2 regions of the Thalassospira sp. CA1 genome follow, and region 2 is predicted to be linked to the other one. Evidence: riboswitches for the same ligand, from Rfam matches in the RefSeq annotation. Region 2 holds a riboswitch; the other holds the start of a gene.
The links. Region 2 has a riboswitch for cobalamin ahead of AC5Q5A_RS05435 (DUF4198 domain-containing protein). Riboswitches for the same ligand answer to the same signal wherever they lie in the genome.
Positions count from the first base shown of each region.

Region 1 (5,686 bases), on a different contig from region 2:
CGCTATGAGCCCGGCCAACTGCTGGCGGCATCGGTCGATTTGCCACTTGTTGGCCATGTGACGCTCGCGGCCGAGGATGCGCCATATCGCAGCCTGTCACTTGATCTGGATGCGAAGATCCTGGGCGAACTTGTTGCCAATATGGATATCAAGATGGGCGCAGACGGCGAAAGTACACGCGGGCTTTTTGTCGAAAAGACAACCGAAAGCCTGACCGATGCTGTCTTGCGGGTGGTTGAGCTGCTTGATCGTCCCGATGATGTGCCGGTGATGTTGCCGCTTTTGATGCGCGAAGTGCATTACCGCTTGTTATGTACCGCCAAGGGGGCGGCGATTGCGGGGCTTGCCATCGGCGGCAGCAACATGCAGCGGATCTCGGCAGCGCTTCAACTGATCAAGGATAATTTCGACAAGCCGCTTAAGGTGGAAGACCTGGCAAATCGCGCCAATATGAGCACGTCTTCATTCCATCACCACTTCAAGCAGGTGACAGCCATGAGCCCGCTTCAGTACCAAAAGCGGCTCCGCCTGACCACAGCGCGTCAGATCATGCTGGCCGAAATGAAGGATGCCGCATCGGCGGCCTACGCGGTCGGGTATGAAAGCGCGTCACAGTTCAGCCGTGAATATGCCCGGATGTTTGGCGCACCGCCAATCCGCGATGTGATGTCGATCCTTGGGCAGGGCGGGGCCAGCCAGTCTGCCGATATGGCCCCGCATTAACCCTAACCCTGTTGCTGATTACCCAGTGCCGGCAAATGCTGGAACATCCAGGTTTCACTTAAGGGGCCGTCACCGCGTTTCAGATACATGCGCAGGTCAACCGGATCATTGCCCGCCGCCTTAAGGTCAAAGGCCGCCCGCCAGATGCGGGTATCCATGATCGGTTCGATCTTGGTGCGGACAATCTCCCCGCGCGAGGATGTCACAACCACTTCGGGGAATTCACCGTATGCAAGCGTTCCCAGAACCTCACCCTCGAACTCGACCGAAAACTTGATTTCGTCCTTGGGTCGGTTGGTGCCTGGCTCCCCGCCGCGGCCCATGCGGGTTGCGGTGGCGGTTGCCAGTTCCTTGACCGGGAACGGGTTATGGGCCTGCCAGTAAAGCCGGTATTTGAATTGATAAGAATTGCCAGCCTTGGCCGGGCCATTCGGGACCCAGAAGGCGGCAATGTTATCGTGGATTTCATCGTCGGTCGGGATTTCGATCAACTGAACCGCGCCGTCATTCCACTGGCCCTGCGGTTCGACCCACAGGCTGGGGCGGCGGTGATAACGCACACCATCCAGATAGTTTTTCACATCGCGATCGCGCTGCATCAGACCGAAACCACGCGGGTTGTTGTCACCAAAGGCCGATGCGCGGATGGTTTCAGGGTTGTTCAGCTGTCGCCAGATGCGTTCGCCGCCACCGGTCCAAAGCTCCAGCCCATCGCTGTCATGCACTTCGGGGCGCCAGTCAAAGCGGAACGATTTGTTCTGTTCGGAATACCAGAACATGCTGGTTAGCGGTGCGATGCCAAGCCGTTCGATGTCACGGCGCAAAAACAGATGTTTTTCGACATCCATCGTGACGCCTTCGCCGCGATAAAGCAGGAATTTATAAGCACCCGTGATGCTGGGGCCATCCAGCAGGGCATAGACCGTCACCGGATCTTCGGGGTTTTTGGCCGGTTCGATAAAGAATTGACGGAAATCGGGGAATTCTTCGGGAACCGAGGTCGCCGTATTGACCGCAATGCCACGTGCCGACAAGCCATACTGGCCTTCATCGCCAATGGCGCGGAAGTACGATGCGCCAAGAAACGCCGCCCAGTCCTGGGTTTTCCAGTCATCGCGCGCCTGATTTTCATGCAGGCGGAAACCGGCAAAGCCGCTATTGGCGGGCAGCTGGCGGGCAATGCTGTCTTCGGGCATGTCAAAGTAATCGGGCTTATAGATCACTTCGCGTGCCTGTCCGTTTTCCAGAAGATACATATGCACCGGTTTGGCGAAATACATACCCAGATGGAAAAAGGTCAGCGGATAGGTGCCCGATCCGTCGGAAAACGGCGAATGGTCGCGTTTGTAATGCAGCTTGCCATGGGTGTCGTAATCAATCTTGCCGACAATTTCCGGGTTTGGCGCAACGGGCGGCTCGTAGGCCGATGCGGCCATGGATTTGGCGCGTGCAATCAGATCGGCAAAATCAAACGGCTGTGCCGAACCCAGATCAAGGCCGTCGACATCTGCCAAAGCATGCTGATAGATCGACATTCCCGGCAGGATAAGACCGGCTGCCGCGATGGATTTCAAAAAGCGTCTGCGTTCAACAGAAGTCGTCATGTTCATCACATTCCTGTGGTTTGAGGTGTCGGGAAAGCATACCCGGCAGTGTGGAGGTAATCGGGATGAAACATGGCAAATTCAAGGTCGTATCAATTGCGTTTTATGCATGGAGCCTTGGCGTTAATGCCGCTGGTGGTCTGCCAATTTCCTTGACCGTGTTTTTGGTTTAATCTAACCGTGACGTGTCGGTATCCGAATATCGGATAAAGGGAATTCGAGATGGGCCGAATATTGGCTCATTAACCGAAGCTGCCCCCGCAACTGTAGGCGGCGAGCATTTTTCTGACCAATGCCACTGGGATCAACCTGGGAAGGCCAGGGAAAATGTGTTGACCCGTAAGCCAGGAGACCTGCCGACACGAAGACGACGGACCGGGCGGGGTGCCCCGGAGAATGTCGGTACGTGTCTTGGCCCAACAGTTTAGCCCAGGTTTTCTAAGCTTTAAGGCCGGCATCTTCCGCCATCTCCTGACACTTTTGCCAGTCCATTGACAGTAGCAAAAGTGATGTTATGTTATAACATAACATTTGACGATGTGTTGAAACTGGATCATCCAAAACGGTCCCGGATCAGCCCATCAGCAAGAGGGAACTAAAAGTGATCAATCACGATAAACGTGTACTGGCGGTCGGGGTGTTTGCCGCTGGTCTTATTTCATCTGTTTCATTTGCGTCCGCAACCGAATATCCGCTCAGTATCGAGAATTGCGGCACTGTGTTGCAATTTGATGCGGCCCCCGATCGCGTGGTGTCGCTGGGCCAAAGCACGACCGAAATTCTTTATTCGTTGGGCCTGGCCGACAAGGTCAAGGGTACGGGGGTCTGGTTCGGTCCGGTGATGGATGAATTCAAGGATGTGAATGCATCTGTGCCGCGTCTGGCCGACAATGATCCGGGGTTCGAAACCGTTGTCGCGCAAAAGCCGCAACTGGTTGCCACCCAGTATCAGTGGCATGTCGGGCCCAAGGGCACCGTCGGCACCACCGAGCAGTTCAACGAATTGTCCATTCCGGTCTACACCGCACCTGCTGATTGTGTGGGCAAGGACAATGCCGGTGGCGGTGACGGCGTTCGCCATGAAGGCTTCACCATGGATCTGATTTATCGCGAGATTTCCGATCTGGCGCAGATTTTTGATGTCGAAGATCGCGGCGAGGCGCTGATTGCCAGCCTGAAGGAACGTCAGGCGAACTCATTGGAACGTGTGACGGCAAGCGGCCATGACAATGTTTCCGCCGTCTTCTGGTTTTCCAGCCCGGAAATCAACAGTGATCCCTATGTGGCCGGCAAAAACGGTGCGGCGGGCTATATCGCCGGTAAACTTGGTGTTCGCAACATCATCGACAGCAATGAAGAATGGCCGACCGTTGGCTGGGAAACCATTGCGCGCGCCGACCCTGATATCATCGTGATTGGCAAGATGGGCCGTCGGCGTTTTCCGGCTGATGACTGGCAAGTCAAGGTGGATTTCCTGAAAACCGATCCGGTCGTAAGTCAGATGAAGGCGGTGCGCAATGGCAATATCGTGGTGATGGACGCCCAGTCGATGGATCCGACCATCCGCCTGATCAATGGTATTGAAACACTTGCCGAAGCCGTCGAACGACTGAGCGCTTCGAACTGACCTGCACTGCCAAAGGCACCTGATATGCCCGGAGAATTCAATGTTTGAAACAACGCCAGTGCAGCAGCCGGTTCAGCCACCTCGGCAATCGCTGGCGGGGCGGGCATATCTTGTGCGGGCCGGTGTCAGTCTTGGCGCCCTGGTTTTGCTTGTTGGCGTCATCGCGATGGCGGCAGCCAAGGGGGAAACGCACATTCCCCTTGGCACCGTGTTTCAGACCATTGCCAATCATCTTTGGCAGGCGGGCTATGACGTTGATCCGATTGATGCCGGGATCATCTGGAATTACCGAATATCGCGCGCCATGGTGGCGGCGGCCTGCGGGGCGTCCCTTGCGCTATCGGGCGCAGTGTTGCAGGCGCTTTTGCGCAATAGTCTCGCGGATCCTTACTTGCTGGGCATATCGGCCGGGGCATCGACCGGTGCGGTCAGTGTCGCCATTCTGGGGTTTGGCGCGGGCATGGTTTCCCTGTCGCTTGGCGCCTTTGTCGGCGCGCTGGTGGCGTTCGGGTTTGTTGCGCTTTTGGCCATTCCGGCCGGACGCGGGGCAGGTGCGATCATTCTGGCCGGGGTTGCCGGATCGCAACTGTTTAACGCGTTGACGTCCTTCATCGTGACCAAGGCCGCCACGGCGGACGAGGCACGCGGGGTGATGTTCTGGTTGCTTGGAAATCTAAGTGGCGTGCGTTGGCCCGATGTCTATCTTGCCCTGCCGGTTGCCGTTATCGGCTTGTTGGTTTGCCTTTGGTATTCGCGGGCGCTGGATGCCTTTACCTTTGGCGTGGAATCGGCAGCGTCCCTTGGTGTGCCTGTGCGCCGGGTTTATGTGGTGTTGATTGCCATTGCTGCCTCGATGACCGCGGTGATGGTCAGTATTGTCGGATCCATCGGCTTTGTCGGGCTGGTCATTCCCCATGCCGCGCGGTTCTTTGTCGGGACACGGCATGGCTTTCTGTTACCGGCCTCCGCCCTGATCGGGGCGGTGTTCCTTGTCGCGGCTGATATTGTATCGCGCATCATTCTTGATGGTCAGGTCCTGCCCATCGGGGTGATCACGGCCCTGATCGGTGCACCGGCCTTTGCGATCATCCTGTGTCATGGGCGGGTGTTGCGATGAGCCTTGAATTACGCAATGTCGGCTGGAATGCCGGATTCAAAAAGATCATCAGCGACGTGTCGCTTCGGGTGACACGTGGCGAGTTTTTGGGAGTCATCGGGCCAAACGGATCTGGCAAAACCAGTATGATGTCGGTGCTTGGTGGCATTCGTGCCCCGTCGACCGGGCAGGCATTGCTGGGGGACCAACCGATGAAGAAAATCGGTCGGCGCAACCTTGCCCGTCATATCGGCTTTGTCGAACAACAGGCCGACACCATCGACCGCATTACCGTGCGCGATGCCGTCGCGCTTGGTCGAACGCCGTACCTTAGTTTGCTGTCACCATGGTCAGGGCACGACGACGCCATCGTGTGCGAAGCCCTTGCCAGTGTTGAAATGGGACCGTTCGCGGATCGGATGTGGCATACGCTTTCGGGCGGTGAAAAGCAGCGCGTTCACATCGCCCGTGCCTTGGCCCAGCAGCCGGACTTCCTGTTGCTTGATGAGCCGACCAACCATCTTGATATCCATCATCAACTGGGCCTGCTGGAACTGGTGCGCGCACTGCCGGTCACCGTGGTGGCCGCCCTCCATGATCTAAACCATGCGGCGATGTTTTGTGACCGGATTGCGA
Region 1 is NZ_JBZCIA010000003.1:227,145-232,830, reverse strand. It holds gene AC5Q5A_RS07885 (AraC family transcriptional regulator) at 1-723, shown strand, start outside; gene AC5Q5A_RS07880 (OpgD/OpgG family glucan biosynthesis protein) at 726-2,327, opposite strand; cobalamin riboswitch at 2,500-2,702, shown strand; gene AC5Q5A_RS07875 (ABC transporter substrate-binding protein) at 2,929-3,954, shown strand; gene AC5Q5A_RS07870 (FecCD family ABC transporter permease) at 3,995-5,071, shown strand; gene AC5Q5A_RS07865 (ABC transporter ATP-binding protein) at 5,068-5,686, shown strand, end outside.
Region 1: linked by a shared signal. The riboswitch ahead of AC5Q5A_RS07875 (ABC transporter substrate-binding protein) and the one ahead of AC5Q5A_RS05435 (DUF4198 domain-containing protein) in region 2 are both predicted to bind cobalamin.

Region 2 (5,686 bases):
CACTTGGAAACAGGGATGCGATAACCTTGTGCGCCTGTGCAGGTGCTGCGCCAACCACAAGCATGCCAAGCGCAAAGACCAGCATGAGTGATCTAGCCATTGGAAACCTCGCCCGCCTGCTTTGCACGTAAGGATGCTGCCGGCTGCATCTCAAAGCCCGACATCTGATCGGCGGCCTGCAACAAGGCCGGTTTGACCTTGGCGATCAGATACACTGATGCCGCTGAAACCAGTCCTTCGACCACCATGATCGGAATGTGGGCAAAGAAGACCAGCTTGGCCGCCGGGACAAACGCATCACCGCTGAGCGCAAGCGAAATCGCGACAAATACCGTTGTCAGCCCGATGGAAGATGCACCGGCACATCCGCCAAGGACGGCGGCTGTGACCGGGTTGCTGCGCGATACCATTCCCCGGAACAAAAGCCCCGCCAGCACAGCTGGAAAGGCGATATTGACCGTATTGACGCCAAGAACCGTCAGGCCGCCAAAGCCAAAGAAAACCGCCTGAAGCAAGAGACCGACAAAAAGTGCCGGAAACGCGGTCCAGCCAAGCACCAGCCCGGCAAGACCGCTCATGATCAGATGCACACTGGATGGTCCCACCGGCACATGAATAAGCGACGCAACAAAGAATGTTGCCGACAAAACCCCGGTTGCGGGAATTTTATCGATTGGCAGTTTCCGCAGACCAAGGCCAAGCCCGGCAACTGCAAGAATACCCCCACCAATCAAGACTTCCGGTGCCAGCGCACCATCAACAATATGCATCTGTTTTGTCCCTCGCCTATTTCACATCATAGGCGCGAACCCACAGGACTGCATCCTGTGAAAGTTCCTTGCCCTGAAATTCTTTATCAGGGCCGCTGCCAAGTGCTGCAAATCCCCAAAAACCTGCCTTGGGGACACCAAAAGTGAAATACCCGTTTTGATCGGAGATGGCCACAACCGCACCACCGGGCATTGGCGATGCCGTTGGCCCTTTGGGTGTGTTACTGGCCATATCGGGTTCTGCGGCCATGTATTCGATTTCGACTTCAACACCGGCCACAGGTTGGCCTTCCCCTAACACTCGGCCGGTAAAGGTCGAACCGGCAATGATGTTGGTTGGTCGATTAAACGGCAGGATTTCGGTTTTTAGACCTTGCGGTTCCATCCAGTCGGTCGGAATTTCATTGCGGTTCACATAGGACTTCGTGATCTGCTGGATGAAGATATCTTCGCTTTCTTCATAATACGGCGCGGGGACCACCACCATGACGTAATCACCGCTGCGGCGCAGAGTCAAAGTTGCGTCAAAGGCCGCTGCCGAGTTGGCAATTCCGGTGAAAGTAATCGGCGAAAGCGTTGATTTCAGATCAAGTTTCTCACCGCGGTTAACCGCATAAAATTCAAGCGGCTCGGCCATATCCATGACATGACCGTTTTCAAACGGGTGCCAGAAAATCAGCTTAACCGGCTGATCCCCGGCCTTGGTCACGTTCACGTCCGGCGTATAGGCCAATTGAAAATGCGCATGCGCCGGCATGGCCGCCGACAGCACGCAGGCGCTTGCAATTGCAAGCCTGCCAAGGGTCTTAAACATATAATCGTCTCTTTCTCAAACGATGCACGCAGGCCAAAGGCCCAACGCACAGGGTCAGGATAAAGAACGATAGGATGGCTGGAAGCAAGATTGCGGATCTTCAAAAGACCGTTTGTACCCCTGCAACCTGACGCTCACCCCGGCGTCCAACAGTTTCATACCGGGCAATCGGCACCCGGCAGTCAAAGGCAGGTCTCCTGGCTCACGGTTTAAACAGCAATGCGCCTTCCCGGTTTGCACCAGTGGCATAAGCAATGCTCTGAACGCTTACAGTTGCGGGGGCAGCCGTGGCTTTGTCATGCATGACGCACCACGTTCCCTTTTAAGTTGGTCCAATCGGATCAACACCAAAGACAATGTCATAATCCACGCAGGACGGATTGCTGTCAACTCCTTGCCCCATGGTCCATGACAATCTTTTTGCGGATGGCTTGACGCGCCTTAAACCGGGCGCGAAGATCACCCGCAATTTTGCCGACGGGCCGCAAAAGCCTGCAATCAGATGGGTGGAAACATTATGAAACCTGAAACGGTTCTTGTTTTCTGGTTCAAGGAACTCGAAGAAAAACAGTGGTTTATCAAGGATGAAGCCCTGGATCGCCATATCGCGGAACGCTTTGCCGATTTTCATGCCGCCGCCACGGCCGGGGAGCTTTTTAACTGGCGCAAAACCGCCCACGGACGGCTTGCCGAGATCATCGTTCTTGATCAGTTTTCCCGCAATATGTACCGCGATCAGCCACAGTCCTTTGCATCGGATCCAATGGCATTGGTGCTGGCGCAGGAAGCTGTTTCCTTGAGGCTGGATCGCAAACTGGTCACCCCGCAGGAACAAGCATTCCTGTATATGCCCTACATGCACTCAGAATCAGAAATCATTCATGAAGTGGCGGTTGACCTGTTTTCACAGCCCGGCCTTGAGCACAATTACGAGTTCGAGCTGAAACACAAAAAGATCATTGACCGGTTTGGCCGCTATCCACATCGGAACGAAATACTGGGCCGCGCATCGACGCCAGAGGAAGTGGCGTTTCTCAAAGAGCCCGGATCATCGTTCTGAGCATTAAAAAAGGGACGGTTTCCCGTCCCTTTTATTCGATCGCACTTAGGCGCAGAACATCAGCCAACATCACGGTCGCGATTATCCCACCAGCCTTGAACAAGGCTTTCTGCCTCATCCATGTAATCCGCCTTGCCAGCAAGGAAGGCTGCCATGGCGGCACTCCCCTTGATCTTGGCTTCGGCGGGAATATCTTCCACCTCGCCACGCCAGACTGCCAGGAAGTGCTTTAGCGACACAGGGCTTTGATCTTCGCCATCCTTTTCGGTTTTTGACAGCAATGCGGGCCAGCGAACATCATTGAGCTCACCATTATCAAGCATGCGCAGATCGACATGCTTATAGGGTGTTCTTTCGGCTTCGCCGCCACCGCCCTTGATCACACCGATGCGTGGAAGTTCCAAAAGCTTGCCGGTTTCACGATGGACATCAAGAAACGCCGGATGAAACACACCAAGGAAGGCTGCACGCGCATGCAACGGATTAAGCAAACGCAGTAACGTATTGACCGGACTGCGCAACCCAAGAAGCGGACGCAATCCAATCAGCTCCTGCAGCTTGGGATGCATGTGACGCAGCGGCAGATATGCAAAACCCTTCGATGCGATATCAGAACGCGCTTCTTCTGCAGACATGGCAATCGGAAGCTTAAGCGCCTTGATGGCAACTTCTGTGCTGATCCCGTTGACCAGATGCGAGTTATAGCCATGCATCAGCACCGGAACATTATTCTGCGACAGCAAAAGCGCCGACAGCACAAACCAGGGCAGACCACGGGTCCGACCGGCCGCATAGGATGGCCAATCCAGCGCAGGACGCATAAGCGCGTCATCTTTGCTGTCTTCATCCGGTTCAAGGCGCGCGGCCTTGCGCACAGCTTCGATCATGCCGGCCAGTTCTTCGGGCGTCTCAGCACGGTAGCGCAGCATCAAAAGGAATGCGCCAAGCTGGATCGGTTCGACCTCGTCGCGCAGGATCATCGAGAACGCATCAAATGCCTCCTCGCGTGTCAGACTGCGCGAACGACCCGGCCCACGGAAGAACGTGCGCAGATAGCCAGAAAACGGATGCGCCTCTGGTAAGACATTCTCATCCTCGAGCTGTTCAAGATGCTCGTCGGTCATATGGTTTCACCGGAATAGTTGGTGTTACTGATCGTGAATACGCGTGAAGACCCACTCTGTCTCGGTCGAGAGGTCATCCTGATAGCGATAGCCATCAACATTAAACTTCTTGAGCTCTTGCGGGTCTTCGAGCCGATTGTCAATCATATAGCGTGCCATCATGCCACGCGCACGCTTTGCCGAGAAGCCGACAACCTTGGCCGTACCGCCCTTCACTTCCTTAAACACAGGCGTAATTACCGGGCCATCAAGGACCTTGGTCTTGATCGATTTGAAATACTCGTTCGAGGCGAGATTGATCAGGCTTCGATCCTTGTGACCTTTTGTAATCGCGTTGATTTCTTTTGAAAGCTTATCATCCCAGAACGCGTAAAGGTCCTTGCCCCGCGGGTTGGAAAGGCGCGTTCCCATTTCAAGACGATATGGCTGCATCAAATCGCGCGGCTTCAGAAGGCCATAAAGGCCCGAGAGCATCCGAAAATGATCTTCTGCCCAGTCGATGTCTTCGGCCTTCATGGTATCGGCATCAAGGCCGACATAGGTATCACCGCGGAATGCAAAGATCGCCGGTTTGGCGTTGGTGCTATTAAACGGACGCGAAAAATGCTGAAAACGCTGATAGTTCAGATCGGCAAGGTTTTCGCTGATGCCCATGAGCTTCATCAGATCGCTGCGGCTTTTTTTGCGCGCGACATCAACAAGTTGTTCGGTGTCGTCCAGAAATGCGGGTTGAGAAACAGACATTTCCGGGACGTCTGTTTCGAAATCCAGCTTTTTGGCCGGGGACACAACAGCAAGCATCAATCTGCCTCTTCTCTTTCATCTCGGTTCGATTTGTCGTAACAAGCCACAAGGCATGGGCAATGTCTAGGGTCCAACCCTATGTACAGGAGTATACGGCTGTACATGGATTTGGACCCTTAGCGTTATCCATAAACTTCTAATCTTGCAGAAAATCCGTCGGTTGCAAGTTTTGACGGATGAAAGGACCCATTATGAGTGAACAAGTTCGCGCGTCGCACATTCTTCTGATGTATGCCGGTTCGGCACGTTCGACCGCCACCCGCACCAAAGACGAAGCCCTGACCGAAATCAACGCGCTTAAAGACCAGATCGCAAACGGTTCCGATTTCGCAGAACTGGCAAAAGCCAACTCCGATTGCCCGTCCGGCCAGCAGGGCGGCGACCTTGGCTTCTTCGGCCGTGGCATGATGGTTCCGGAATTCGATGCTGCTGCGTTCAGCATGGAAGTTGGTTCGACGTCTGACGTGGTTGAGACCGATTTCGGTTACCACCTGCTGCAGCGCACCGCATAAGCAATCGCTTCCGCGTGAAGCAAAACGTAGAGGCTGGCATTTCATTGCCAGCCTTTTTCTTTTTCAGACCCGCCTGTCAGAAATCGACAATCGGGGCATCAAGTTCGTATTGCCCCTTGTGATCTTCGATCTCCAGCACCCAGACATCCGGATCATAGCCAATTTGTTTGCGCCAGTATTCATCGCAAGCAAACTCGGTTTCGCGGCCCCCGTCCGGGCCACCGGCCAGCAGCATCCAGCCCAGATCCCCATCAAGTGTGGTCACCCGTGAATAGACAAAGCACCCTGCATCAAACCGGTTGAGCTTCACAAGCACGGCCCCTGCATCTTCGTTGCCCTTATGGGCCACCATCGCCGTAATCAGGTTCGACTGGCAAATCGCGATCTGCGCGCGCACCCACAACCCGGCTTTCAGACGCGGTTGCATCTATACCCCTTCCCGTGACGCGGTCACGTTTTCGGGCATTTGCAGGATCAGGTTGGGGTTGGGGCAGATACTTTCCCAGATATCCCATTCAGACGGCTTGGCGGCACCAAAGAAGTCCCCTTCACGCCCCAGCATGTCAAAGATGATCTGGAAATGCAGATGAGGAATCCAGTCG
Region 2 is NZ_JBZCIA010000002.1:290,232-295,917, reverse strand. It holds gene AC5Q5A_RS05445 (NikL family nickel/cobalt ECF transporter subunit) at 1-100, opposite strand, end outside; gene cbiM (cobalt transporter CbiM) at 93-770, opposite strand; gene AC5Q5A_RS05435 (DUF4198 domain-containing protein) at 787-1,584, opposite strand; cobalamin riboswitch at 1,755-1,951, opposite strand; gene AC5Q5A_RS05430 (DUF924 family protein) at 2,102-2,644, shown strand; gene AC5Q5A_RS05425 (glycosyl transferase family protein) at 2,704-3,768, opposite strand; gene yaaA (peroxide stress protein YaaA) at 3,793-4,569, opposite strand; gene AC5Q5A_RS05415 (peptidylprolyl isomerase) at 4,764-5,084, shown strand; gene AC5Q5A_RS05410 (DUF1491 family protein) at 5,161-5,511, opposite strand; gene AC5Q5A_RS05405 (peptidoglycan DD-metalloendopeptidase family protein) at 5,512-5,686, opposite strand, start outside.